One region of the Clostridium celatum genome, then DNA from elsewhere that is predicted to be linked to it. Evidence: a T-box and tRNA genes for the amino acid it is inferred to sense, from the RefSeq annotation. Region 1 holds a T-box; the other holds one or more tRNA genes.
What was found. A T-box is a leader RNA that pairs with one kind of tRNA and senses whether it is charged. The one in region 1 lies ahead of thrS (threonine--tRNA ligase), so its partner is inferred to be a tRNA-Thr.
Positions count from the first base shown of each region.

Region 2: it encodes a tRNA-Thr, which carries the amino acid that the T-box ahead of thrS (threonine--tRNA ligase) is inferred to sense. The anticodon was not compared.

Region 1 covers NZ_JAJKGM010000010.1:34,890-50,323, reverse strand. Annotated here, with positions in the region: gene LPC13_RS06465 (mannose-1-phosphate guanylyltransferase) at 1-893, opposite strand, end outside; gene LPC13_RS06460 (aldehyde dehydrogenase) at 1,055-2,431, opposite strand; gene LPC13_RS06455 (DUF3298 and DUF4163 domain-containing protein) at 2,467-3,195, opposite strand; gene rluF (23S rRNA pseudouridine(2604) synthase RluF) at 3,662-4,450, opposite strand; gene LPC13_RS06445 (anti-sigma-I factor RsgI family protein) at 4,467-5,465, opposite strand; gene LPC13_RS06440 (class D sortase) at 5,612-6,220, opposite strand; gene ispF (2-C-methyl-D-erythritol 2,4-cyclodiphosphate synthase) at 6,617-7,084, shown strand; gene LPC13_RS06430 (Na+/H+ antiporter NhaC family protein) at 7,174-8,490, opposite strand; tRNA gene LPC13_RS06425 (tRNA-Lys) at 9,053-9,128, opposite strand; tRNA gene LPC13_RS06420 (tRNA-Gly) at 9,134-9,207, opposite strand; gene LPC13_RS06415 (hypothetical protein) at 9,271-9,945, opposite strand; gene LPC13_RS06410 (HNH endonuclease) at 10,106-10,507, shown strand; tRNA gene LPC13_RS06405 (tRNA-Gly) at 10,617-10,690, opposite strand; tRNA gene LPC13_RS06400 (tRNA-Leu) at 10,822-10,905, opposite strand; gene LPC13_RS06395 (hypothetical protein) at 10,984-11,214, opposite strand; T-box leader at 11,680-11,886, shown strand; gene thrS (threonine--tRNA ligase) at 12,008-13,939, shown strand; gene LPC13_RS06385 (M48 family metallopeptidase) at 14,101-15,027, shown strand; gene rpsD (30S ribosomal protein S4) at 15,191-15,434, opposite strand, start outside.
Region 2 covers NZ_JAJKGM010000018.1:36,594-52,027, forward strand. Annotated here, with positions in the region: gene LPC13_RS09240 (ribosomal L7Ae/L30e/S12e/Gadd45 family protein) at 31-270, opposite strand; gene rpoC (DNA-directed RNA polymerase subunit beta') at 422-3,958, opposite strand; gene rpoB (DNA-directed RNA polymerase subunit beta) at 3,980-7,681, opposite strand; gene rplL (50S ribosomal protein L7/L12) at 7,984-8,349, opposite strand; gene rplJ (50S ribosomal protein L10) at 8,383-8,886, opposite strand; ribosomal protein L10 leader region at 8,923-9,051, opposite strand; gene rplA (50S ribosomal protein L1) at 9,096-9,785, opposite strand; gene rplK (50S ribosomal protein L11) at 9,847-10,272, opposite strand; gene nusG (transcription termination/antitermination protein NusG) at 10,353-10,874, opposite strand; gene secE (preprotein translocase subunit SecE) at 10,915-11,145, opposite strand; gene rpmG (50S ribosomal protein L33) at 11,196-11,345, opposite strand; gene tuf (elongation factor Tu) at 11,519-12,712, opposite strand; tRNA gene LPC13_RS09295 (tRNA-Thr) at 12,775-12,850, opposite strand; gene sigH (RNA polymerase sporulation sigma factor SigH) at 12,932-13,576, opposite strand; gene LPC13_RS09305 (NYN domain-containing protein) at 13,608-14,120, opposite strand; gene rlmB (23S rRNA (guanosine(2251)-2'-O)-methyltransferase RlmB) at 14,143-15,000, opposite strand; gene LPC13_RS09315 (Mini-ribonuclease 3) at 15,021-15,431, opposite strand.

The DNA of each region.
Region 1 (15,434 bases):
CAGTCTTGAATATATACATTGTTACTTATTTTATTGTTTCTATATTCATTTAAATATCTACTTAATGCATTAAAGCTACCTATATCATCCCACTTAAAGTCACCTTTTATTACATAAGCCTTTCTTGTTCTTTGCATTACACCAAAATCAATAGATATTCCATCTATTAAATTGTATTCCTCATTTACTACTTCTTCTTCATCTTTTTCTCCAAGATGTTGATATATATTCATTAAAGACTTATACATTTTAGGCAAATACTTTTCAATTTCTCTTAAAATAACATCTGCTCTAAAAACAAACATCCCTGAATTCCACAAATAAGTTCCCTTTAATAAGAAGTCTTTTGCCACTTCAATATTAGGTTTCTCAGTAAATCTTGCTATTTTATACGCCTGTTCAGACGAAACTATCCTTTCACCCATTTCAATATATCCATAAGCAGTTTCAGGTCTAGTTGGAGTTATTCCTATAGTAACTATACCCCTACGTCTATTTGCTATTTCAATTGCTTCCTTAAGTGTATCTAAATATACTTTTTCATTTTCTATATGATGATCTGATGGTAAAACTACCATTACAGCATCATTATCTTTCTTTAGTAGCTTTATTGCAGATAATCCTATACAAGTAGCAGTTTCTTTATTTTGAGGTTCAGTAAATATATTTTCTGAATTAACACCTGATAACTCTTGTCTTATTCTTTCTAAATAATCCTTATTAGTTACCACATAAATATTTTCCTTCTTAATTAAAGGAGTAATTCTTTCTACTGTATTTACTAAAAAGCTTTTATTATTAATAAGCTTTAAAAACTGCTTCGGCTTACTTGATCTTGATAGAGGATATAATCTTGTACCTTTTCCACCTGCTAAAATTAGCCCGTATATCACAAAATTCCACTCCACGTAGTACTATGTTTTATTATATGAGTGATTTTTTACAATTGTGAAATTATAAATAAATTAATAGTATTTTATAAATAAAAAATATTAAATTAATATCTTGTTAAGTCGCTCTATTAGTAACCTACATGTATATTTTCTATTTTTATTTATTTCATAACTTTTTTCAAAAGTTTAAACTTATCATTATATGGTGCAAATCTAACATTAAATTCAGTAAAAGTTCCTCTCACCATTACTGCTCTTTCATGAGTAAAAACATCAAAGCTTGCCTTACCATGATAATTTCCCATTCCACTACTTCCAACTCCACCAAAAGGTATATTAGAATTGGCTACATGAATGATTGTATCGTTAATAGTAACTCCTCCTGATGTTGTTGATCTTAATATATTTTCTATTTTATTTTTACTTTCTGAGAAATAATATAATGCTAATGGCTTTTCTTTATTATTCACATATTCTATTACTTCTTGTATATCGCTAAATTCTTTAACTGGAAGAATTGGACCAAATATTTCGTCTATCATTACATTTGCATCTTCATTAATATCTGTTAATATAGTTGGCTCAAAATACAAATCATTTTTATCTACTTCTCCACCAAAATAAACATTTCCCTCTTCAATATAAGATTTTAATCTATCTATAGTTTGAGTATTTATAATTCTTGGATAATCTATACTTTCTTTAATATTGTCTCCAAACTGTTTATGTATTTCATTTACAATCAATTTTAATAATTTATCTTTTATAGATTTATGCACATATAAATAATCTGGTGCAACACAAGTTTGTCCTGCATTTAAAAATTTTCCCCAAACTATTCTTTTAGCAGAAAGTTCTAGATTTGCATCATTATCTACTATACAAGGACTTTTACCTCCAAGTTCTAATGTTATAGGAGTAAGATACTTTGCCGCCTTCTCCATTACTATTTTTCCTACTCGCACACTACCTGTAAAGAATATATAGTCAAAAGGTAAATTTAATAATTCAGATACTACCTCTTTACCCTCAAGTGCTCCTACTACTTGAATATAGTTATAATCAAAATTTTCGTTTATTAACTCTTGTAACAGTATAGCCACATTTTTACTATATTCTGATGGTTTTATAATTGCAGTATTTCCAGAAGAAATAGCACCTATTAAAGGTGCTATAACTAATTGAAAAGGATAATTAAAAGGTCCAATTATTAATGTTACCCCATATGGTTCTTTATATACATAACTTTTTGAAGGATAATATAATATAGGAGATTTTCTTTTTTCCCTTCTAGCCCATTTTTTCACATTTCTTATATGTGTATTAATTTCTTCATATACTATTCCTAATTCTGTAGCATATGCCTCAAATTTTGATTTACCTAAATCTTTATTTAATGCCTCTAATATTTTATCCTCATTATTTTTAATTATATTTTTTAATTTTTTTAAGTTGTCTATCCTAAATTTAATATTAAGTGTATTTCCTGTGCAAAAATATTCTTTTTGATTATTAAAAACTGATAATATATCTTTCATACATACGCCTCATCTAATATCTATTATTTCCTTTTCTAAATTCTATCATAAATTAAATTACCATCCAATAACTTATGAGGTATAATAAATTCTGATATTCCTGATGCATACGGAGCTATTTCGTATAATCCAAAATAAATTACAAGAGAATTATTTTTAATATAAAAGCTTTGATTTTGCTTTATTCCATTAAATCCATCCTTCCCCATAAAATATCTATCTGGATCCTTTGCTATTTGTCTACCTATTTCTTTATCTATAACTCTTTTAAAATCAAACTCCTTCTTAAACAAGTCCTCTACCATCAATTCTGCACCTGTATATAAATCTACATTATATGCAATTCTAGTTGTTACTCCATGTGCTCCACCTGTAAACTGATAGTAATCTATATAAAAACTTAATATATCGCTGTTATTAGTAATCTTATATCTAGCATATAATTGATATGGCATTAATGGTGCTGGTGCATTTTTAAAATAATCATCTGCAACTTCTTTAACATCATTTATCCATGCTTCTGTCCACTTTATAATCTTATCATTAACATTTTTTTGTTGATTTTCATTAGTTAAATTTTCAATCTGAGGAATTATAACATTGACATCTAAGTACTCATTTTTACTTTTATAAACTTTATCCACAACATTAGCTTTATCAGTATATTGAATACCCACACACTTTTTCAACATTGCTTGTGGATAACTATTTAAAATTACTAACAACATAAATCCCCCTAAAAAGCCTATAATTAGACGTTTCATGTAATATCCCTCCTACTTTTCTGATAAAATTCTTCTTTTTTATATTATTATCTACATTATTGTTAATAATTATTAACAATAATATCAACAAATTAACAACAACTTATCCACATGTGGTTGTGGATTATGTGTGAAACCTCTATTTTTTGTTAATTCTTTAATTTTTTACATAGTAATTTTATAACTTATTTTTAAGAAATAAATATCAATATTTCATTTTAATATCATTTTTATCCACCTTTATTATTTATTTAATAATTAAATAGGCGTTTTAAACAAATTTTAATTTTTATCAACATTATCAACAGCACTCTTTCAATAACTGTTAATAACTTAATTATCCTTATTAGTATTAACAAAATTAACTTTCTTATAAACCTTTTTTTATTTTTTACAAAAATAAATATTTATAAAAATAACTCCTTGTTAGTAGTTTAATAAAATCACTAACAAGGAGTTCTCATTTTTATTCTTCTTCATCAACTTCTTTAGTTTTACCGGAGGTAGTTATTAATTTATTTATTACTTTTAACTCATCATAAGTTAAATCTCTCCATTTACCCATTTTTAAATCGCCTAAATCAATATTCATTATTCTTATTCTTTTTAACTTAACTACCTGATATCCTAGCGACTCACACATTCTTCTTATTTGTCTATTTAACCCTTGAGTTAAAATAATTCTAAAAGTGCAATTTCCCTCTTTTTTTACATAACATTTTTTTGTAACTTGCCCTAAAATTTTAATTCCATTTCCCATTCTTCTAATAAATTCATCATTAATAGGTTTATTAACTGTTACTATGTACTCTTTTTCATGATTGTTTCCAGCTCTTAAAATTTTATTAACTATATCACCATCATTAGTTAATAAAATTAACCCTTGTGAATCTTTATCCAATCTTCCTATAGGAAATATTCTTTTTTCATGATTAACAAAGTCAACAATATTACCTTTAACCTTATGCTCAGTAGTACAAGTAATTCCAACTGGCTTATTTAAAGCTATATAAACTAATTCCTCTTCTTTAGAAATAAGCTTACCATTTACTTTAACAACTTGACCCTTAGCTACTTTAGTTCCCATAGTAGCCTTTACGCCATCTACCATAACTTTTCCTTGTTCTATTAACTTATCTGCTTCTCTTCTTGAGCAAAAGCCTGACTCACTTATATATTTATTTAATCTTATAGTATCTCCTCTATCACTGTGTACAATTACCTGTTGATTATTTTTTCGTGACTTTTGCTGCATATTTACCTTCCTTTGTTTAATTAATTTTATGTTCGCTACCTACATTATTTAATTTAGCATTAATACCATTATTATAAATATATTTTTCACTTTTTTCTATACTTCCATACTTAATTGGTTTTCCACTAATTGTTATTATTATTCCCGAATCTAAAATCATATTGTTTTTATCTATATACTCTATAAAAGTACTTAAAGCTGTATCCATTTCTTTATCAACAACATCAATTTCCTTTATAATTTCACGACCTTCATTAGTTGTAGCTAATATATCAAAAACCCTACCATAAGTATTAACTTGTATTTTTACTTTTATTAAAGCATTATTCTCAACAACTATAGTTCTTACAATATTTCTATAGGTATATGTTATTCCTAAAGTTAAAGTAGTTATAATTATTAATATTATTGCTATATGAATCTTATAATCGCTTACAGTTTTTTTAGCAACTCCATCTCCTTCTTCACCTTTAATACATTGATTTAATAACCTTATTCTTTTAAATTCACCTAGAGATGTTATTATAATAGCACTTTTTTTATTTCTATATATGATAATACCTTTTAATAAATTGTTTTCCTTAAATTCTATTAATTCTTTTCCAATTTCATCTTTATTATTTTCTACAATTTGTACATATTCTCTAATATATCTATAAGCCGGATTTCCAAATATAATTACATATGCTATTATATATTGTTTATACTTTTCAATATAACTTTTTAACTTATTAGTTTCCTTACTAATTTCATCAACTGGTAATTCTTTACTTTCAATAAACTTATCATATAGCTCTACATTTTCAGTAATAAATAGAGCTATATTTAATATCTCATTTCTAATTTCGTAGCTTATATCATTCTCTATTAAATCTCTTATTAAAACTTTATATTCAATAAGCTCTGAAGTTATCTTATCTATCTCCTTACTTCTTGCCTCAATTATATCATCTCCAAGTAACACTAATGGGCAAGCTGAAGAAAATCTATATTTATCATTTATAAACTCCTGCATATTATTCCCCTAACATAACAAATCTTTAGTTAATATATAAAATATTTTTACAGTTTACTAATTAATCTCTATCATTAGTTATATAAGTAAATCTTTATTTCTTCTCTTAGTTATCACTTACAAAATAGCACTCTTCTTTTCTTTTATTATCCATTATTAATATCTTCAGTCTTTATTAATTTTCCCGTTACAACTACTCTTTGTTTTGCACCTACTGTACAAGTTATTAGAGTTATTTTCTCATAATCTGATTTTTCTAGAACTTCTACATCACTTGGATCAACTATAAAATTATCATCTATTTCATAAGTATATTTTTTATCCCTTGTATTAATAATTACTTCATCTCCAGCTTTAACTTTGTATAAATTAATAAATGCATCTGTATAATCAGAAACTCTATGTCCTGCAACAGCAAAATTTCCTACTTCTCCCGGCATAGCTGAATCTGGGAAATGCCCTAAAAAGTATTGTAATGTATTATCATCAATTCCTGTAACAATAGCTTGTTTTAATTTTATTCTAGGAATTTCCATAATAGCAATTGGTGAATAACCATTGATATCATCTAAGCTTACTACTTCTTGTGATGCATTTTCTCCTTCTTGTTTTTCTCCAGTAATTTGACCTTCAAATAAATCTATCATCTGCTGTTGTTTTTTATTTGTTTCTATTTTTTTATAAACTACATCCCCTACTATAAACACCCCAACTAGAATTAAAATTACCCCTACAATTCGTCTAAACTTGTCCATAAATTATCACTCCCATTTATTTTTTATTTTAGTATAAAATATCATTTTTTCTACATATATTATATCATAAAGCATTTAAAATAATATATTTATATATTAATTATGTAATATAGAGAGGTGTTTATGAAAGGGCGTAAAGATAATGTTATTTATATCGACTTTACATTCAAAAGAAAAAAAATAAAATCAAAACATTTCTTCTTTTTATACAAACTATATGCATACATCAGAAATATCTTTTCTTTTTATCCTAAAAAAACTAAAGGTAAAAAATCAAACTATGTAAAAAAATATAAATCTTCAAATTATTAATTTTAAATATCCCATTTTTATTATTATTAATATTACTTCTTTATGTTAAAATATATTAAAAAAAATTTTTATGAGGTGATTTTTATGAGAATAGGAATGGGATATGATGTACATAAGTTAGTTGAAAATAGAGACCTTATTTTAGGTGGAGTTAAAATTCCGTACGAACTTGGTCTTTTAGGCCATTCAGATGCTGATGTACTAATTCATGCAATAATGGATAGTTTACTTGGTGCATCAGCTCTTGGAGACATAGGAAAGCATTTTCCTGATACAGATCCAAAATATAAAGGTATCTCTAGTATTGAACTATTAAAAGAAGTTGGAAAGCTATTAAAGGATAATAATTTCACTATTGGTAATATCGATTCTACTATAATAGCACAAAAACCAAAAATGGCTCCACACATTGAAAGTATGAGAAAAAATATAGCTGATGCTCTAAATATATCAGTTAACCAAATTAATGTTAAAGCAACTACAGAAGAAGGTTTAGGTTTTACCGGTGAAGGACTTGGTATATCATCTCAAAGTATTTGCTTATTAAAGTAAAATAGAAAATAAAATACTACCAACAATACTTAAAACTATAAAAAATAATGAGTGAAAAGTTCTATTCATTTACTTCTCACTCATTATTTTTAACTTACCATTTTTATTTTTTTATTTTCAACTTGTTTTGTTTTTCTTTTATTATATACAATTATTGCAATAACTGCAGAAATTCCCATTAAATATGGATAGAAAAGATATTTCATTATTGCAAATGGTGAAAGCGCTGCAAGTCCTGCTGCTGATATAAGCTGTGCACCATATGGTATAATTCCTTGGAACACACAAGAGAACATGTCCATAATTCCTGCTACTCTTTTAGGCTCAAGACCAACTTCATCAGATATATCTTTAGCTATAGGTCCAACAGTAACTATAGCAACAGTATTATTAGCTGTACAAATATCAACTAAACTTACTAATGCTGCTATCCCAAATTCAGCTCCCATTTTACTTTTAAAACCTCTTAATCCCTTATTTATAATAAAATCTATTCCTCCATTAGCTTTTATTATTTCAATAGTACCTGCAATTAAAAGTGAAATTATTATAAGCTCACTCATTCCACCAATTCCATCTGCAATTGCACCGAAAAATCCTAACAAATCAAAACTTCCACTTATGAATCCAATTGCACCTGCTATTATTATTCCACCTAGTAAAACAACAATAACATTTAAACCAGCAAGAGCTCCTATAATAACGGCAATATAAGGAACTATTTTTACCAGACTATAGTCTAAAGCTTCTACAGTAGTAACTTCTGCACCTCTTGTTACTAAAACAAATATTAATGCAGTAATTATAGCTGCTGGTAATACTATTTTAAAGTTCATCTTAAATTTATCCTTCATTTCACAACCTTGAGTTCTTGTAGCCGCTATAGTTGTGTCAGAAATCATAGATAAATTATCTCCAAACATTGCTCCACATACTACAGATGCAACAGCTAATGCTACAACTATTCCTGTTTTTTCTGCAACTCCCACTGCAATTGGTACTAATGCAACTATTGTCCCCATAGATGTTCCAACTGATAATGATATAAAACAAGCTATTATAAATAATCCTGCAATCATTATATTACTTGGAAGTATTGAAAGTCCTAAATTTACTGTTGAATCAACAGCCCCCATTGATTTCGCAACTTGAGCAAAAGCTCCTGCTAATATAAATATTAATACCATTAAAATAATATTAGTATTCCCTGCCCCTTTACAGAAAATTTCTATTTTATCTTCAAATTTAACTTTTCTATTCATAATTAAAGCAACTAAAGCAGCTGCTAAAAAAGGAACTATTACAGATACCGCATAAAAATCTTTAGCAATTATTGCCGACGATACATAAACAACTATAAATACAAGTAACGGTAATAATGCCCATGCATTTCCTTTGTTATTCATTTTCCTTCCTCCTCTTTGTAATTAATTAGAACTATAATTACTAGTTCTAAACTTAAAACATAATAAACATAACAGCCCAACTATTTATTATATAAATAGTTCTTTAAATAAAATAAAGCTCCTGAGAAACTCAGAAGCTTAAATAATCAAAACTACATATATTTTCTCATCTATCAGGATTTAGCACCACAAAAATAGCTATAAGTTATAGTTTTTTAATTAGTAATTAACATTAAAAATTTAAAACAATTTAATATACAATAATTAAGACTATTAATACTCTTAATTATAAACTACTAACTTCTAACTACTAACCTCTAACTGTTAATAGGTTGCCGGGCTTCATAGGGCCAGTCCCTCCACCGCTCTTGATAAGATATTTTATTTTACAGGTTCAATTTTAACAACTTAATAAATTTATGTCAACTGGAAAGAATTTTTAATAAATTATTTTCCTTATTTTTTATATTTTATCAAACAACTTTTCCTTTAATAATTCAATAAAATACCACTTCAAATAGTATACTTATAAAAAAAGAAGTAACTAAAGTTACTTCTTTTTTGGTGCGCCATCACGGGTTCGAACCGGGGACACCCTGATTAAGAGTCAGGTGCTCTACCAACTGAGCTAATAGCGCTTATATGGAGCGGGTAGTGGGAATCGAACCCACCTTTCCAGCTTGGAAGGCTGGAGTATTACCGATATACGATACCCGCATATTCTTGACATCTATAATTATACTATTATAGATATTATGATGTCAAGAATATAATTTTAACTTATATTACTTCTGTAAGATTCTTTTGCAATATATTTCTAAATTTTTCTCCACATTCCTTATCTGTTGTGGCCTTTATACATATTTCATTCCATGTACTTATATCTTCACTAGTCTTATTTTTAAATTCTTCTTCACTAGTAGTCATATAATTAGATTCTATTACAAAATTACCTAGTTCTTCTGCAGTATCAAATATTTTTAAATATAAAAATTCTCTACTATCACCATACCAAGTTCTATTAAAATCTCTAACAAATCTTTTTAGTTCCTGACTCACTTTATTTTTAGGTAATTCCCAGCAATGTTTTATCATTTTCACATGCTTTCTCATATTTTCAGCCTCTAATTTAGTTATTTTTTTAGAACGTTCACCTTCATTTATTATTTCCTCTACCGGTTTTACTGGAATATAAGAAACTGTTCCTTTCTTGCCATTAATCCAAATATAAAATGCCTCTTGTAAAAATGAATATTGAATATATCCTATTAAAGCATTAACATTTGGAAAATAACTCCATACATTGTTTAATCCATTTCCTTTAGAAAATATTAAAGTATGGATATAAAGGCTCTTATCTGTAGGCGTTTTATCCATCAGCATATGACCTCTAATGGTTTTATTTTTGATAATAAGACTTTCCCAATATTCAAAAGAATTATAATTTTGCCTCACAATTATCACCTTTCTTCATAATTTTTAATATAATATATTATAATTTAATATTACCACTTTATAACATTTATAATCAATATAACTTTTAACAGACAGTTAATTTGAAAATTCAAAAAAATCATTCTATAATATAAGTATAAAATTTAAAGGGGGCAATTATTTGTACACGTGCGAAATATGTGGTAAAGAAGCTGATGTTCATCATATAGTTCACAGAAGCGAGGGCGGTTTTGATATAGATATAAACTATAAGTATTTATGTGCTTTTCATCATCGCGGAAAAGATGGGCCACATCAAAATATTTTTGTTGATTTACAATATAAGATAGAGATGCAAACTAAGTTGTACAATATTCTTCCTAAAAAATATTATTCACCTAAAGAAATATCTCAAATTTTAGGTCTTCACAATGGATCTTTAAAGAGATTACTAAAGAATTTAAAAAGATATAAAGAAGGATACAAGAAAGAAGATATAATATTTACATTAATGGGATGTGTAAAATATAATGTAGATATTTTAGAAGAATTAGCTTTAGATTTATTAATAGAACAACTTTAACAAATATCCACCAAGACTTAATATAATAATCTTTGGTGGTTTTTTTATTTATATAAAAACTTGTTTAAATAAAAATAAAAGACGTTGTATAATTACAACGTCTTTATCATGGAGCGGGTAGTGGGAATCGAACCCACCTTTCCAGCTTGGAAGGCTGGAGTATTACCGATATACGATACCCGCATATATTTTTATCTGAATTTCTCAGACATCTTACATTAACGATTATATAAAACACTTTATAGCTTGTCAATACACTTTTTTATATTTTTTTATATTTTTTTATTCAGCTATTTAAATTTTTATTTATAAAATGGTGCAGATGAAGGGAGTCGAACCCATACGCCAATGGCGCTAGATCCTAAGTCTAGTGCGTCTGCCAATTTCGCCACATCTGCATTTACACTTTTATATATATTATAACATTTACATTTTTACACTTCACTACATAATTGTAATTTTATTTAAATTATATTTTATACACCTTCTAAATTGAATCTAATATTAAAACCTAAATTCGGCTTTTTAAAATCATAAGTACATCCCTTTTGTTTGTCTGCAACGATAAATAATTCTTTGTTCCCCACTATCATAAATCTCTCAAAAAATTTCTCCTTATTGCTACGCCAATATCTAAAAATCCAATGATTAGATTTACTTTCAAAAAAATTTAACCAATCATAAACGCTTATTTCTCCATCATACATTTATATCACCATTCCCCTAACCTTTAATTTAATAAATTATATTCTTAAACTTTACTTAATATTCATTATTTATATACATATTTATTTTTTTATTAAAAATATATTTTTAGGTACTGTTTATCTTTGGCTTAATATAATGGTACTGTAAAATAATATATCTATTACCTATTTTATTCAAAATATTAAAATAAAATTTCAAATTAATAAGTTTGTTTTATAGTTTATGTTTATATCTATCAATACTATTAACTAATTAATAACCTAAATTAGGTTTTATAAAAAAGCAGAACCCTTTATTGACATAAATCATATAGATATTTATAATTATTCTTAAGAAAATTTATAAAGATAAATATTAAATTTTTATTTCACTGATAGATTTAAATTATAATTAATATTTACACTTTATTATTTAAAACTATATAAGATTTATAACTTTTTATAGTATAAAAGTTATTTCATATTGTTAACTCTATGAAGAGACGAGTAAATTAAACCTTCATTTCAAGAGAGAAAATACCCTGGCTGTAAGTATTTTTAAATGAAATTAATTGAAGACTACCTCTGAGAGACTCTAATCCAGTCCGTTTCATCACGTTACGATGATTCTTAAGTGGCCTTTTTAGGCAATTAAGGGTGGAACCGCGGGAATGTAATGCTCTCGTCCCTTTTCTATACTATTTTTGTATAAGAAAAGTGACGTAGGGCTTTTTTTATACAATTAATCAGCCCTTGTGCTGTTATTTATTTCTACCAAAAATATAAACAAAATAAACGAAGGGAGATTTTTTTAATGATTAAAATTACTTTAAAAGATGGATCAGTTAGAGAAGTTGAAAATGGTTCATCAGTTTTAGACGCTGCTAAGTCTATAAGTGAAGGTTTAGCTAGAGCTGCTTACTGTGGAAAAATTAATGGAAAGGTTGTTGACTTAAGAACAATCTTAAATGAAGATTGCGAGCTTGAAATCTGTACTTTTGATACTGAAGAAGGAAAAGATGCTGTAAGACACAGTATATCTCATGTACTTGCTGCTGCCGTTAAAAGATTATATCCAAATGCTAAAATTGCTATAGGACCAGCTATTGCTAATGGATTCTACTATGACTTTGATGTAGAAAAAGCCTTCACTGCTGAAGATTTAGATAAAATCGAAGCTGAAATGAAAAAAATAATAAAAGAAAATCCTCAAATTGAAAAATTTGAACTTCCAAGAAGTGAAGCTGTAGAGCTTATGAAAGATGAACCTTATAAGGTTGAATTAATAAATGATTTAGGTGAAGATGAAATAATTTCATTCTATAAGATGGGTGATTTTACAGATCTTTGTGCAGGACCTCATGTACTATCATTAAAGAACATTAAAGCAATTAAACTTCTAAGAACTGCTGGTGCTTACTGGAAAGGCGACGAAAAGAACAAAATGCTTTCTAGAATATATGGAACAGCATTCTTAAAGAAAGCCGATTTAGATGCTTATTTAGAAGCCTTAGAAGAAGCTAAAAAGAGAGATCATAATAAATTAGGTAGAGAACTTGGAATTTTCACTACTGATGAAAAAGTAGGTCAAGGACTTCCTCTATTCATGCCTAAGGGAGCTAAGTTATTCCAAACTCTTCAAAGATGGATTGAAGATGAAGAAGAAAAAAGAGGATATGTTTTAACTAAGACTCCATTTATGTCTAAAAATGACTTATTTGTAGCTTCTGGTCACTGGAGCCACTATAAAGATGGTATGTTTGTATTAGGAGATGAAGAAAAGGACACTGAAGTTATGGCTTTAAGACCAATGACTTGTCCATTCCAATTCACTGTGTATAATGCAGAGCAACACAGCTATAGAGATCTTCCAATAAGATATGCAGAAACTTCTACTCTATTTAGAAAAGAAGCTTCTGGAGAAATGCACGGTCTTACTAGAGTTAGACAATTCACTTTATCAGAAGGTCATATAATCTGTACTCCAGAGCAAGTTGAATCTGAGTTTAGAGAAGTAATTGATTTAATAAACTACGTTATGGAAACTTTAGGAATAGCTGAAGACATCTCTTATAGATTCTCTAAATGGGATCCAAAAGATACTGAAAAGTATATAAATAACCCAGAAGCTTGGGAAGCTACTCAAAATCAAATGAGAACTATACTAGATCACTTAAATATAGATTACGTTGAAGCTGAAGGCGAAGCAGCATTCTATGGACCAAAGCTTGATATTCAATCTAAAAACGTTCATGGAAAAGAAGATACAATAATTACAGTTCAAATCGACTTTGCCTTAGGTGAAAGACTTGGTATGAGCTATATTGATAAAGATGGTGAAAAGAAAATACCATTCGTTATTCATAGATCATCAATTGGATGTTATGAAAGAACAATTGCTACTTTAATAGAAAAATATGCTGGTGCTTTCCCAACTTGGATGTCTCCAGTTCAAGCTAAAGTTCTTCCACTTTCAGATAAATATGCTGAATATGCTGATGAAGTAGTTAGCACTTTAAGAAGAAATGGTGTTAGAGTTGAAGTTGACCACAGAACTGAAAAAATTGGTTATAAGATTAGAGAAGCTAGACTTGAAAGAGTTCCTTATATCCTAGTTGTTGGTGAAAAGGAAGCTGCAAACAATGAAGTTTCTGTAAGAAGTAGAAAGAATGATGATGAAGGTGCAATGGCTTTAGATGCATTTGTAGATAGAATTACTACTGAAATAGCTAATAAAGAAAGATAAGATTAAAGTTAAATAAGATATATCAAATAATTTTTGATATATCTTATTTTTTTAATTAAATTACACAAATTTTAACATAATTTTCAAAGTAACATAAAAAACTAATATTATGTATATCCTTAATATATAAATATTATTAAAGAATAGAGGATTGATTTAATTTGAGTTTTAATGAAAATAGTTATATACAATTAACAAAAGAAGAAATAGAAAATTGTAGACATGAGTCTGAAAAAAAATGGTACTTGTTTTTAGTATTTATTAATTTATTAATAATATTTTCTGTTATAGTAATTTGTATCATTAACATTCATAATTATAATACTCTACAAAAAACACTAACAGATTCTTTTGCTGATATGTCTTCATATGCTACTATTGTGTTTTCACCTTCATCAATACTTAACAACTTTCCTACTGAGTTACAGTTACTAATAACAGGATTAGTAGTTTTGATTTGTTTTCCATTTGGAGTAAACCTTTATTATGCAAAATATAAATCTAGAGCTATAAAAATTACTGAAAATAATTTTCCTGAAGTTTATTATAAAATACAGGAATACTCATATAAATTAGGACTTAAAAAAGTTCCAGAAGCACTTTTAATTCAACAAAATGGTATTATGAATGCATTTTCTGCTTTTATAATAAATAAACAATATATAGAAATTAATAGTGACTTATTTGAAATAGCTTATAGAGAATATCATGATTTAGATTCCCTTAACTTTATTATTGCTCATGAATTAGCTCACATTAAATATAAACATGCAACTTTTTCCTACAACATATTTATTTTATTTTCAAGTTTAATTCCTATAATAGGACCTACAGCTTCAAGAGCAAGAGAATACAGTTGTGATAGATTAGCTCAAAAAGTTACTGAAACTAGTGGAATTGAAGCTATGTTTTCTTTATTTGCTGGAAAGCACCTATATAAAAAAATTGATGTTTATGATTATATTGAAAATAGTAAAGACATAAAAGGTTTTTTTGTGTGGTGCAATAATTTAGTAAGTACTCACCCTATATTACCTAAAAGAATTAGAGCTTTAGCTAAAGGTGAAGGAAATGGTGAACTTTATTAATTAAAAATTTATTATTTTTTAAACTAAAAAGAAAAAGACAATGTAATCTGCACATTACATTGTCTTTTTCTTTTACACAACGTTATTAAATTCAACAGTGGCTTTATAAATGGCCCAAGATATAACTCTAGGATAGCTATTTCTTACAACAAAGATACTTTAACTAATTTTTAGAATAGTACTCTACAACTAAAACTTCGTTAATTTCTATTGGTACTTCTGCTCTCTCTGGATATCTTTCTAATATTCCAGAAAAGTTACCTTCATTCTTACTTAAGTAAGGTAACACATTTAGTATGTTAGCTTCAAAGTTTTCTTTGAACATTTCATTTTTTTGAGATTTCTCTCTTAGTTTAATTTCATCACCAACAGAAACTTGATATGATGGTATATCAATCTTTTGTCCA
Region 2 (15,434 bases), on a different contig from region 1:
TATATAAAATAAGATAAACACTAATTTATTTTATTCTAGGGTCAATACCGCTGATGCTTTAACATCTATCCCGCCTATTTTCCCAAGTTCTTTCATTGTAGATACTTCTACAATTTTAATGTTTTTCTCTTCTGCTAGTTGAATAATTGGAGATATCAACTTAGCATTTGCATCTTTAGCTACATATAAAACTTTTCCTTCGCCATTTTTTATCAACTTAGTACTTTGTTTTATTCCAATTACTTTTTTTCCTACAATTCTGTCTAACATGAATCCCCCTCCTTAATTAAAGTTCACAGAGGCATGTTATACAGATGCCTCCATGAAATCATGTAGACAATAATACTGTAGTGTAGCTTCAAAATCACACAATTGGTATTTTATCATTTAAGCATACACATGTCAATAAAATTGCAATGTATTATTCTATTGTATTGGCAATCTCTTTTTCTTCATCTTGCCCTGGTACATCTAGCTTAACAGTTCTATATCTCATCATACCTGTTCCAGCTGGAATTAACTTACCTATAATAACATTTTCTTTCAATCCTATTAATGGATCTATTTTTCCTTTGATTGCTGCTTCTGTAAGAACTCTAGTAGTTTCTTGGAATGATGCTGCTGATAAGAAACTATCAGTTGCAAGAGCTGCTTTAGTAATACCTAGTAATGCTATTTCACCCTTAGCTTCTTCTCCACCAAACTCTCTAACTCTTTCATTTTCTGCTTCAAAGTCAAACATATCTATCATAGTTCCTGGTAATAATTCAGTATCTCCTGAATCAGAAACCTTAACTTTTCTAGTCATTTGTCTAACAACTACTTCTAAGTGCTTATCGTTGATATCAACCCCTTGTAGTCTATAAACCTTTTGAACTTCAGAAAGTAAGTATCTTCTAGCACCTTCAACACCCTTGATACTCATTATATCATGAGGGTTAACTGAACCTTCTGTTATTTCATCTCCAGCTTCTATTATATCATCATCAGAAACTCTTAATCTTGAACCAAATGGAATATCATAGCTACGTTCTTCTCCATCTGCACCCATTACAAATACAGTCTTCTTCTTCTTAGTTTCTTCAACTCTTACTGTACCTGCAATTTCTGATACTATTGCAAGACCCTTAGGTTTTCTAGCTTCAAATAATTCTTCAACTCTAGGAAGACCTTGAGTGATATCCGCACCAGTCGCAACACCACCAGTATGGAATGTTCTCATTGTAAGCTGAGTACCAGGTTCTCCGATAGATTGAGCTGCTATAATACCAACAGCTTCTCCGATGTTAATTTTTTGAGCTGTAGCCATGTTCATACCGTAACATTTAGCACAAACACCAACCTTACAGTTACATGTAAATACAGATCTTATTTTAACCTTCTTAACACCAGCAGCTGTAATCTTATCAGCCATGTCTGATTCTATATATTCATCTTTACCTATTAATATTTCACCTGTTTGAGGGTTGATAACTTCCTCAGCAGTGTATCTACCATATAGTCTTTCTGCTAATCCTTCGATTACTTCGTTACCTTCCTTAATTTCAGAAACTATTAATCCTCTTTCAGTACCACAATCTTCTTCTCTTACGATAACGTCTTGTGATACGTCAACAAGTCTTCTAGTTAAGTAACCTGAATCGGCAGTTTTAAGTGCTGTATCGGCATTACCCTTTCTAGCACCGTGTGTTGATATGAAGTATTCTAATACGTCTAGACCTTCTCTAAATGATGCCTTGATTGGTAGCTCGATAATCTTACCTGATGGAGCGGCCATAAGTCCTCTCATACCAGCTAATTGTTTTATCTGAGCCTTAGAACCTCTGGCTCCAGAGTCAGCCATCATGAATATTGGATTGAATTTATCCAAGCTATCCATAAGTGCATTCGCTACATCTTCTGTAGTCTTACTCCATTTTTCAATAACTTTTTCATATCTTTCATCTTCAGATATGAATCCTCTCTTATACATCTTTTCTACTTTTTCAACTGTTTCTTCAGCATCTTTAAGTAGTGCATACTTAGCTTCAGGTACTATCATATCTGATGCAGCAACAGTTACGGCACCAATTGATGAGTAGTGATATCCTAATGCTTTAATATTATCTAGCATTATTGATGTATTAGTAGGTCCGTGTTTTATATAACACTTATCTATAAGTTTTCCTAAAGTTTTCTTAGTAATTAAGAAATCAACTTCTAAATCAAATTCAGTTTCTGGATTTGTTCTATCTACGTAACCTAAATCTTGAGGAATAGATTCGTTGAATATAATCTTACCAACAGTAGTATTGATTATACCTGATTTAACTTCTCCATTAACTTCTTTAAACATTCTAACTTTAATAGCAGCGTGAACAGCTATTTCTCCAACATTATAAGCCATTATAGCTTCATCTATGCTTGAGAATACACTTCCTTCACCCTTAGCACCTTCTTTATCCATTGTTAAGTAATATGAACCTAAAACCATATCCTGTGTAGGTACACAAACTGGCTTACCATCTGAAGGTTTCATTATGTTTCCAGCTGCAAGCATTAAGAATCTTGCTTCTGCTTGTGCTTCAACTGATAAAGGTACGTGAACAGCCATTTGGTCTCCATCGAAGTCCGCATTATATGCTGTACATACTAATGGGTGTAGCTTAATAGCTCTACCTTCTACTAATACAGGTTGGAATGCTTGAATTCCAAGTCTGTGTAGAGTAGGTGCTCTGTTAAGTAAAACTGGATGGTCAGTAATAACTTCTTCAAGTATATCCCATACTTGATCATTTACTCTTTCAACCATTCTCTTAGCACTCTTTATGTTATGAGCTACGCCATCTTCAACTAATTTTTTCATTACGAAAGGCTTGAATAATTCTAAAGCCATTTCCTTTGGTAAACCACATTGGTACATCTTTAACTCTGGTCCAACAACGATAACTGATCTACCAGAGTAGTCAACTCTCTTACCAAGTAAGTTTTGTCTAAATCTACCTTGCTTACCTTTTAACATATCTGATAAAGATTTTAGAGGTCTGTTTCCAGGACCAGTTACTGGTCTTCCTCTTCTACCATTATCTATAAGAGCATCAACTGCTTCTTGAAGCATTCTCTTTTCATTTCTAACGATTATATCTGGAGCTCCTAAATCTAAAAGCTTCTTTAATCTGTTATTTCTGTTTATTACTCTTCTATATAAATCATTTAAATCAGATGTAGCAAATCTTCCTCCATCTAATTGAACCATTGGTCTTAAATCTGGTGGAATAACTGGAATAACATTTATAACCATCCATCTTGGATCATTTCCAGATTTTCTAAAAGATTCTACAACTTCAAGTCTTCTTATGATTCTTACTTTCTTTTGACCACTACTAGTCTTTAACTCTTCTTTTAAGTCTCTTGAAGATGCATCTAAGTCGATTTCTCCTAAGATTTCTTGAACAGCCTCTGCACCCATTCCAGCTACGAAGCTTTCTTCACCGAACTTATCAACTGCTTCTCTATATTCTTTTTCACTTAAAAGTTGTTTTTTAAGTAATGAAGTTTCTTTTGGATCTATAACGATATATGACGCAAAGTAAAGAACTTTTTCTAAAGCTCTTGGTGACATATCTAAAAGTAATCCCATTCTTGATGGAATTCCTTTAAAGTACCAAATGTGAGATACTGGAGCAGCCAGTTCAATGTGCCCCATTCTCTCTCTTCTTACTTTAGCTTTTGTAACTTCAACTCCACATCTGTCACAAACAATCCCTTTATATCTAACTCTCTTGTATTTACCACAATGACATTCCCAGTCTTTCATAGGTCCAAAAATTCTTTCACAGAATAGACCATCTCTTTCTGGTTTTAAAGTTCTATAGTTAATTGTTTCTGGTTTTTTAACTTCTCCTCTTGACCATTCTCTAATTTGGCTTGGTGAAGCTAAACCTATTTGTATAGCATCAAAATTGTTTAATTCAAACAAGGGTATATCCTCCCTTCAATTTTAGTGTTCGTCATCAACGAATTCATCTAATTCTTCTTCATGAAAACCTTCAAGAGCAAATGATTCATAATCAATATCCTCTTCAATTTCTTCATCATTAACTGTATAGCTGTCTTCATCAGCTACATGTTCCGGAATTACTTCTTCAGTACCTTCAATGTTTACTTCTAACTCATCAGAATCATCATCTGAGAATTCTTTTAATTTAACTTCTTCATTGTCTTCATTTAACACTTTAACATCTAAACATAAAGCTTGAAGTTCTTTGATAAGAACCTTAAATGATTCTGGTACTCCTGGTTCTGGAATATTTTCACCTTTAACTATTGCTTCGTATGTCTTAACTCTACCTACAACATCATCTGACTTAACTGTTAAGATTTCTTGTAATGTGTGAGCTGCACCGTAAGCTTCTAATGCCCAAACTTCCATTTCCCCAAATCTTTGACCACCGAATTGAGCTTTACCTCCAAGTGGTTGTTGAGTAACTAATGAATATGGACCTGTTGATCTAGCATGGATCTTATCATCAACTAAGTGAGCAAGTTTTAAGATATACATTATACCAACTGTAACTTCATTATCAAATGGTTCTCCAGTTCTTCCATCGTATAATACAGTCTTTCCATGCGCATTGTATCCTGCTTTTACTAAGCATTCTTCAATATTTTGTTCTGTAGCACCATCAAATACAGGAGTAGCTATATGCCATCCTAATTGACTTGCTGCCCATCCTAAGTGAACTTCTAATACCTGACCGATATTCATACGAGATGGAACCCCTAGTGGATTTAAACAAATTTGTAGTGGTCTACCATCTGGTAAGAATGGCATATCTTCTTCTGGTAAAACTCTAGAAATAACCCCTTTGTTACCGTGACGTCCTGCCATCTTATCTCCAACAGATATTTTTCTCTTTTGAGCAATGTAACATCTTACAAGCTCATTTACACCTGGATTTAATTCATCACCGTTTTCTCTTGTAAATACTTTTACATCAACGATGATACCAGCTTCTCCGTGTGGAACTCTTAAAGAAGTGTCTCTTACCTCTCTAGCCTTTTCACCGAATATCGCTCTTAATAATCTTTCTTCAGCTGTTAACTCAGTTTCACCCTTAGGTGTTACTTTACCTACAAGTACATCTCCTGATCTAACTTCAGCACCGATTCTGATTATTCCTCTTTCATCTATATCTTTAAGAGCATCTTCACTTACGTTTGGAATATCTCTTGTTATTTCTTCTGGTCCTAGCTTAGTATCTCTAGCTTCACATTCATATTCTTCAATATGGATAGAAGTAAATACGTCTTCTCTTACTAATTCTTCAGAGATAAGCATAGCATCCTCGTAGTTGTAACCTTCCCAAGTAATGAATCCCATTCTGATATTCTTTCCTAATGCGATTTCTCCTAGGTCAGTTGCTGGTCCATCAGCTAATACTTGGTTCTTAAATACAATTTCACCCTTATCAACTAAAGGTCTTTGATTTATACAAGTACCTGGGTTACTTCTCTTGAATTTAAGTAATTTATATGTGTCAATTCCGCCATCAGCATCTCTCTTAACTCTGATTTCTGAAGAACTAACATATACAACTTTACCTGAATTTTTAGCCTTTGGTAATACTCCTGAGTCAGCTGCTGCTCTGTATTCTATTCCTGTACCAACGATAGGCGCTTGTGGCTTTAATAGTGGAACTGCTTGACGTTGCATGTTCGCACCCATCAGTGCTCTAGACGCGTCATCATTTTCAAGGAAAGGTATCATTGCTGTTGCAACTGAAACTATTTGTCTTGGTGAAACGTCCATTAAATCTACATCTTTAGCATTAACTTGTAATATGTCATGCTTATATCTAACAGTAACTCTACTGTCTACAAATCTACCGTCTTCACCGATTGGTTCTTTTGCTTGTGCTATTAAATATAAATCTTCTTCATCAGCTGTGAAGTATCTTATTTCATTAGTCACAACACCAGTTTCTTTATCTATAATTCTATATGGAGTTTCAATAAATCCATATTCATTAACTTTTGCATATGTTGCAAGTGAGTTAATAAGCCCTATATTTGGTCCTTCTGGAGTTTCTATAGGACACATTCTACCATAATGAGAATGGTGAACGTCTCTTACTTCGAAACCAGCTCTTTCTCTTGAAAGACCTCCTGGTCCTAAAGCAGATAATCTTCTCTTATGTGTTAATTCTGAAAGTGGATTTGTTTGATCCATGAATTGTGATAATTGTGAACTACCAAAGAATTCTTTGATAGATGCAGCAACTGGTCTAATATTGATTAACATTTGTGGTGTAATTGCTTCTTGGTCTTGAATAGTCATTCTTTCTTTAACTACTCTTTCCATTCTTGATAAACCAATTCTAAATTGATTTTGAAGAAGCTCACCAACAGATCTTAATCTTCTGTTACCTAAATGGTCTATGTCGTCAGTATATCCTACACCGTAAGCTAATCCTAATTCGTAGCTTATAGTTGCAAATATATCATCTCTTACTATATGTTTAGGTATTAATCTAGTTATGTTCTTTTTAATTTCTTCTTTGATAGTCGCTTCATCATCGTAATTTTCTAATATTTCCATTAGAGTTGGATAATGAACAGCTTCTCTTATGTTTAAATCACTAATATCAAATGATACTACTTTTTCTATATCTACAAAGTGGTTACCTATAACTCTTAAAACTTTATCTTCAACTAAGATATCAACAGAATTAATTCCTGCATTTTGAATATCCTCAGCCATGCTTCTGCTAATTTTTTCACCTTGTTCAACCATTATTTCTCCAGTTGAAGGGTTTATTATATCAGTAGCAGCTATTTGGTTTATAAGTCTTAAGTTAAGAGCTAACTTTTTATTGAATTTGTATCTACCAACTCTTGATAAATCATATCTCTTTGCATCAAAGAATAAAGAGTCTATTAAAGATACTGCACTATCTACTGTTGGAGGTTCACCTGGTCTTAATCTCTTATAGATTTCAAGTAAAGCTTCCTCTTTAGTCTTAGTATTATCTTTTTCAATAGTAGCTTTAAATCTTTCTTCTTCACCAAAATAGTCTAAAAGCTCTTGGTCACTTCCATAACCCATAGCTCTAGCTAAAATAGTTATTGGTAATTTTCTAGTTTTGTCAATTCTCACATAAATAACATCATTAGAATCTGTTTCATATTCTAACCATGCACCTCTGTTAGGAATAACAGTTGAAGCGAATAGTTTTTTACCACTCTTATCAACAGTATTACTATAATATACACCTGGAGATCTAACTAATTGGCTAACAATAACTCTTTCAGCACCATTGATGATGAATGTTCCTTGTTCAGTCATTAGTGGGAAATCACCCATAAAGACTTCTTGTTCTTTAATTTCTCCAGTTTCATTGTTTGTCAGTCTTACTGACACCTTTAATGGAGCTGCGTAAGTGCAATCTCTTTCTTTGCATTCCTCAACCGAATATTTGATATTATCCATATCAAGCTTATAGTCTACAAACTCAAGCACAAGATTCCCAGTAAAGTTAGTGATTGGATTTACATCATCGAATACTTCTAATAAACCTTCTCTTAAAAACCACTCATAAGAATCTAATTGTATTTCGATTAAGTTTGGCATTTCGGTTACATCTTTAACCTTAGCAAAGCTCATTCTAGTTCTTTTTCCGACTTGGACAGGATGTACCATGAATTTTCACCCCTTGTTTTAAAGTAAAATAACCAAAAGCATAATTTCCCTAAGGACCTATGCTTTCGGAGAGCATCACGTTATAGTATAACCATTTTTCTATTGATTATACTCATTTTCGTAAGAATATATAATTATCCATAATGAATAGTACATTTAATGATAGTATCATAATGGATTTTTTTTGTCAACACTTTTACATATTATTTTTTATTCCTACAATTTTAGTAAATTTTATCATTTTCTGTATTTAGGCAATAAAAAAGGTGCTATTAAGCACCTTTTTATATAAAGTTAAGAAATTACTTAACTTCTACTTCAGCTCCAACTTCAGCTAATTTAGCTTTCATGTCTTCAGCTTCTTCTTTAGAAACAGCTTCTTTTAATGTCTTAGGAGCTCCGTCAACTATTTCTTTAGCTTCCTTTAATCCTAATCCAGTTATTTCTCTAACAACTTTGATAACTTTGATCTTGTTAGCACCAGCGTTAGCTAATACTACGTCGAACTCAGTCTTTTCTTCTGCTGCAGCACCTGCAACAGCTCCACCAGCAACAGCAACTGGAGCAGCAGCGCTAACACCAAACTCCTCTTCGCAAGCAGTTACTAATTCGTTTAATTCTAAAACAGTCATTTCTTTTATAGCTTGAATGATTTCTTCTCTTGTCATTTTAATTGCACCTCCAAAATTTTTATCAGTTTATTATTCAGCTGACTCTGATTCTTTTTTTTCTTTAATTGCATTTAATAAATATGCAAGGTTTGATAATGGAGCTTTGAAGCTTCCAAGAAGTTTTGCAATAAGAACTTCTTTTGATGGGATTGTTGCAAGTTTTTCAACTCCAGCCTTGTCATAAACAATACCGTCAACAACACCTGCTTTAAGTTCTAACTTCTTATGATCTTTAGCGAAGTTGTTTAATACTCTTGCAGGAGCAGTAGCATCTTCGTATCCGAATGCTATTGAAACTGGCCCTTCTAAGTATTGAACTAAATCACCTAGACCTAATTCGTTAGCTGCTAATGTTACTAATGAGTTCTTGTAAACTTTATATTCAACACCAGCTTCTCTTAAGCTCTTTCTTAACATTGTATCTTCTTCAACTGTTAATCCTTGGTAATTAGCTAATGCTACACCTTGAGCTTTTTCTAACTTTTCTCTTATCTCAGCTACCTTAGCTTCTTTGATTTGTCTATTCTTCTTTATCACTGTGTGTCCACCTCCTCACAGTTATTAACTGTAATATATATTAAGAAAGGTCTTCCCATAGACACAGGAAGACCAAATAATCACATATCTAGTATATCCTAGGTAGGCGATCACTTTAAACCTTTCGGCACCTACTGTCTACGGAAACAGTATTTTCTTTTTCACAACGAAATTTATTATACTATGTAAATTCCATTATGTCAATATTAATCTAAAACTTTAGTTGGGTTAATTTTTGCTCCAGGTCCCATTGTGCTTGAAACAGATACTGATTTAACGTATTGTCCCTTAGCAGCTGCTGGTTTAGCCTTTACTAAAGCGTCCATTAAAGCGTGGAAGTTTTCTTGTAACTTTTCAACACCAAATGATTTCTTTCCGATTGGGCAGTGAACGATAGCAGTTTTATCAACTCTATATTCAACCTTACCAGCTTTGATTTCAGCAATAGCCTTAGCTACATCAAATGTAACTGTTCCTGATTTTGGGTTTGGCATTAATCCCTTAGGTCCTAAAACTCTACCTAATCTACCAACTACACCCATCATATCTGGAGTAGCAACTACTACATCGTAATCGAACCAGTTTTCACCTTGGATCTTTTGAACTAATTCTTCAGCTCCAACGAAATCTGCTCCTGCTTCTTGAGCTTCTGTAGCTTTAGCACCTTTAGCGAATACTAAAACTCTAACACTTCTACCAGTTCCGTTTGGAAGAACAACAGCTCCTCTAACTTGTTGGTCAGCGTGTCTTGGGTCTACCCCTAATCTTACGTGTAATTCGATAGTTTCATCGAACTTAGCTTTTGCAGTTTTAACAGCTAAATCTAAAGCTTCAGCTGGTGTATATAAAACGTTCTTATCTACTAATTTTGAACTTTCAACATATTTCTTTCCCATTGTAATGCCTCCTTCGTGGTTTTAGCGGTTTTTACCTCCCACTTTTTTAAAAAAATTAGAATTACTCTGCTATAGTAACACCCATACTTCTTGCAGTTCCTTCGATCATGCTCATAGCAGTTTCGATTGAAGCAGCATTTAAGTCTGGCATTTTTAATTCAGCGATCTTTCTAACTTGATCCTTAGTTAATGTTCCAACCTTTGTTCTGTTTGGAACTCCTGAACCACTTTCTAATCCTAATTCTTTCTTGATTAGAACTGCAGCTGGTGGAGTTTTTAAGATAAAGCTAAATGATCTATCTTGATATACTGTTATAACAACTGGTATTATTAATCCAGCTTGATTAGCAGTCTTTGCGTTAAACTCCTTACAGAATCCCATAATATTAACACCGTGTTGCCCTAATGCTGGACCTACTGGTGGTGCTGGTGTTGCCTTTCCTGCAGGAAGTTGTAATTTTATCATTCCTGTTACTTTCTTAGCCATTTACTATTCCTCCTATACTGTGGTAATACGGACTTTGTCCTCCCACTTAATTAAAAACATTAGTTTTATACAATATAATATTAAACTAATTTCTCAACTTGGTTGAAATCTAGTTCGGCTAAAGTTTCTCTGCCGAACATGTCAATTAAAGCCTTTATCTTGTGCTTTTCAAGGCTTATTTCTTGGATTATCGCTACGAATTCTCTAAGCGGTCCTGAAATAACTCTTACGCTTTCTCCTACTTCTAAGTCAATATCTATAGGCATTTCAACAACTCCCATAGATTCTACTTCCTCTTCAGTAAGAGGTACTGGTTTAGAACCTGGGCCAACAAATCCTGTTACACCTCTTGTGTTTCTAACCACATACCATGACTCATCAGTCATAAGCATTTTTACTAACACATAACCAGGGAATTTCTTCTTTAAAGAAACCTTAGTCTTACCATCTTTCTCTTCAATAACTTCCTCCATAGGAACTTGAATGTCAAGAAGCAAGCTTTCAAGGTTTCTATTTTCAATAGTTTTTTCAAGGTTAGCTTTAACCTTGTTTTCATATCCTGAATATGTGTGTACTACATACCATCTAGCTCTTTCACTCATATTTACTATAGATGAGAAAACCCATCTAAACCTCCTTTGATTATAGTTTGAAAATTAATTTAAAGAGGTTTGTAAAAATATAATCTAACCCGCCTACTAATATAATATATATTAGTACGACTACGCCTACTGCAATTAACGCTTTTTTTGTGTCATCTTTAGAAGGCCAAGTTATTCTTTTAACCTCTGCCTTAAGTTCTCTAAAAAACTTAGAAAGCCCTCTGTTTTCAGAAGTTTTAGTATTAATATTTACATTTTCTTTAATAGCCATTACTTCACATCCTTAACTATTGCGAATATGTGTCATTCCTCTAAAGTCAACTATTTAGTTTCTTTGTGTGTTGTGTGTTTCTTACAGAATCTGCAATATTTGTGCATTTCCATTCTGTCTGGGTTATTTTTCTTGTTTTTCATTGTGTTGTAGTTTCTTTGCTTACACTCTGTGCATGCTAATGTTATCTTAACTCTCACAGTCTGCACCTCCAGTTATCCAAATAATTATATAAGTCTATATGATATTGTGTTATCTATTTCGTTAATTACTTAAACACCTTACCATAAAACCGATATTATGTCAATAATATTAGCTTGGTAAAGGACTAGGTAAACTAACCCAGCCCTTTTATATGTTAAGTAATTAATTACTATTCAACTATAGCAGTAACAACTCCTGAACCTACAGTTCTTCCACCTTCTCTGATAGCGAATCTTAAACCTTCATCCATAGCTACTTGAGTGATTAACTCAACGTTCATATCGATATGGTCTCCAGGCATAACCATTTCCATTCCTTCTGGTAATTTGATTGATCCTGTAACGTCTGTTGTTCTGAAGTAGAATTGTGGTCTGTATCCATCGAAGAATGGAGTATGTCTACCACCTTCATCTTTCTTAAGTACGTATACTTGACCTACGAACTTGCTGTGTGGATTTACTGATCCAACTTTTGCTAATACTTGACCTCTTTCGATGTCTGTTCTTTGAACACCTCTTAATAATGCTCCGATGTTATCTCCAGCTTGTGCTTCGTCTAGTAACTTTCTGAACATTTCGATTCCTGTTACAACTACTTTTCTCTTTTCTTCCATTAATCCAACGATTTCTACTTCGTCTGATACGTGAAGAATTCCTCTTTCAACTCTTCCTGTTGCAACTGTTCCTCTACCAGTGATTGTAAATACGTCTTCTACTGGCATTAAGAATGGCTTATCTGTTGCTCTTTCTGGAGTTGGGATGTAGCTATCTACAGCATCCATTAATTCCATGATGCAAGCTGTTGCTTCTGGATCTGTTGGGTTTTCTAATGCTCTTAAAGCTGATCCCTTGATTACTGGAATGTCATCTCCTGGGAAGTTGTATTCAGATAATAATTCTCTAACTTCCATTTCAACTAATTCTAATAATTCTTCGTCATCAACCATATCTGCTTTGTTTAAGAATACAACGATGTAGTCAACACCAACTCTTGAAGCTAGTAGGATGTGCTCTCTTGTTTGAGGCATTGGACCATCTGCTGCTGAACAAACTAAGATAGCTCCGTCCATTTGAGCAGCTCCTGTGATCATGTTCTTAACGTAGTCAGCGTGTCCTGGACAGTCAACGTGAGCGTAGTGTCTGTTTTCTGTTTCGTATTCAACGTGAGCTGTATTGATTGTGATTCCTCTTTCTTTTTCTTCTGGAGCCTTATCGATATCAGCGTAGTTGAACGCTTCTGCGAATCCTCTGTTTGCTAATACTGTTGTAATAGCTGCTGTTAATGTAGTCTTACCGTGGTCTACGTGACCTATTGTTCCGATATTTACGTGTGGTTTACTTCTTTCGAACTTTTGCTTTGCCATTTGAAAATTCCTCCTTATTTTAAATAAACTTTGCCTAGCGTTTGCATACTAAATTTATATAATGGAGCTCACGATCGGGATTGAACCGACGGCCTCCGCCTTACCAAGGCGACGCTCTACCGACTGAGCTACATGAGCATTAAAGCGTTATACACTTTAATATACCAATTATAAAGTTTACTATCATTTGTTTTTTTTGTCAATATGATTTTACCATTATTATTTGCTATCAGATAGGCATTTTTCAAGCTTTCTCTTAACCCTTTGAAGAGCGTTATCAATAGACTTTGCATGTCTATCTAAATCACAAGCAATCTCTTGATATGATTTGCCATCTAAATAAGATTGAAGAACTTCTTTTTCTAAATCTGATAGCACTTTTGATATTTCACCCTCTATATACTTCTTTTTCTCTTTACTTATAATAAGCTCTTCTGGATCAGTTATCTTCATACTAGATATTATATCCAAAAGTGTTCTTTCTGAATCATCTTCAGATACAGGTTTATTAAGAGAAATATATGTATTTAGTGGGATATGCTTTTGCCTAGTAGCTGTTTTTATAGCTGTTATTATCTGCCTAGTTATACATAACTCTGCAAAAGCTTTAAATGTTGTTGATTTCTCATAATTAAAATCTCTAATAGCTTTATATAACCCTATCATACCTTCTTGATAAATATCTTCTTTATCAGCTCCTATTAGGAAATATGATTTGGATTTTGCTTTCACAAAGCTTTCATATTTAGAAATAACATATTCTTGAGCCCTCACGCTTCCATTTTTCGCTTCTATGACTACCTCTTCTTCTGCTTTACTTTCAAATTCACTAGCTATTTCTTTTGAATATTCTTTGCTATTCACAATTTCCCCTCCAACCCCAAATTACTATTCTTTAGCTACGCCTTATCGCTTCTAACTTTTTTAAAATATCATCATCTATATTATCTTGAACTGTGCTCTCTCTTACTGCATTTGTTTTGCTTCTCACAGTTCTTTTTATATCCTCTGATGTATCAAAAATCATATTATAAAATTCAACACATGAAATTCTAGTTGCACCTCTCTGGAATATAGTTTGTTGCTCAAGAGAATCTGATGTTACAACTGAAACTTCAAAACGTCTACCTATATTGTGTATTTCTTTTTCAATATAAGCATCTGCAGTTTCTCCACTTTTAGTGAATACTACTGTAAGGTTTTTATTATACTCGTACTTACTTTCTAAATTTCGCGCAACTTTATATCCATCAAACACAAGCATTATTTTACATCCATGTATTGCTCCATAATTATGTAAAATATCAATTAGCTTTTGCCTCGCACTATCTAAACTAACTTCTTTTTCATGCTTTAAATTACTCCAACTATTAATCACATTGTATCCATCTATAAAAATAAATTTCACTTTTAACCTCTGTCGCTTTAAATTATTTAGTCAATCTTCCTTTTAATACCTCATACATCATTATACCACCTGCTACAGAAGCATTTAAAGAGTTAATTTTACCTATCATAGGAATTTTTACTAATAAATCACACTTTTTAAGAGTTAGATTTGATATTCCTTTCCCTTCACTACCTATTATTAAAGCACATGGACCTGAAAAATCTGTATTGTAGCTATAATCTTTACCATGAATATCAGCTCCGTAAACCCAAATACCTCTTTCTTTTAATAGATCAATAGTTGCGTTTATATTAGTAACTTTTGCAATTCTCATATGTTCTATAGCACCTGCAGCACATTTGTAAACCGTAGAAGTTACTCCAACATTTCTTCTCTTAGGTATTATTATTCCGTGAACTCCACAAAGTTCTGCTGTTCTTATTATTGAGCCTAAATTATGTGGGTCTTCTATTTCATCTAATATTACTATAAAAGGCTTTTCTCCTTTTTTTTCTGCATAATCTAATATATAACTTACTTCACTATATTTAAAAGGAGTAACCTTTGCAATAATACCTTGGTGATTTAAACCTTCACTCATAGTATCAAGTTTTCTTCTATCTGCTTCTTTAATAACTATACCTTTTTCTTTTGCAAGGCCTAAAGCAACCTTTATTGATCCTTCTAAATCTCCTTTAATAGCATATATACATTCTATAGTTCTATCACTTTTTAATGCTTCTATAACCGCATTTCTTCCTATAACTAAATCTTCTCTTACTGCTTCAATATTAGTTTCTTTTGCCGGTGCAAAACTCGCTCTTTCTCTTCTATTTTGTTTTTCTTGTAACTTATTAAATTCTCTTTCTCTTCTTCTAGGGTTTTCTCTTTTAGCCATATCTATTCTCCTTTTAGCTATTAGATTATCTTTAATGCATTTTCAAATACAAATTCTAATCTTTCATTATTACCAGTTAAATATAAGTATCCAACTAAAGCCTCAAATCCAGTTGCCATTCTATAGTCTCTTACATCTGCATTTTTTGGCACTGTTGCAGATTTAGCATTTCTACCTCTTTTAAATATGTAACTTTCATCTTCAGTTAAATATTCTTCTATAGCATGCATAATAGCACTTTGACTTTTTGCTTTTACATATCCAATTGCTTTTACATGCATCTTATGTGCACTTAACTCAATGTTGTTAGCTAATATAGAATTTCTTATAAAAAGCTCATATACACCATCCCCAACTAAAGCAAGTTGAAGTGGATTTAAAAGTCTAGCTTCTTTTTCAGTAAATTCTTTTACTTTTAAGTCCTTTAACATAAG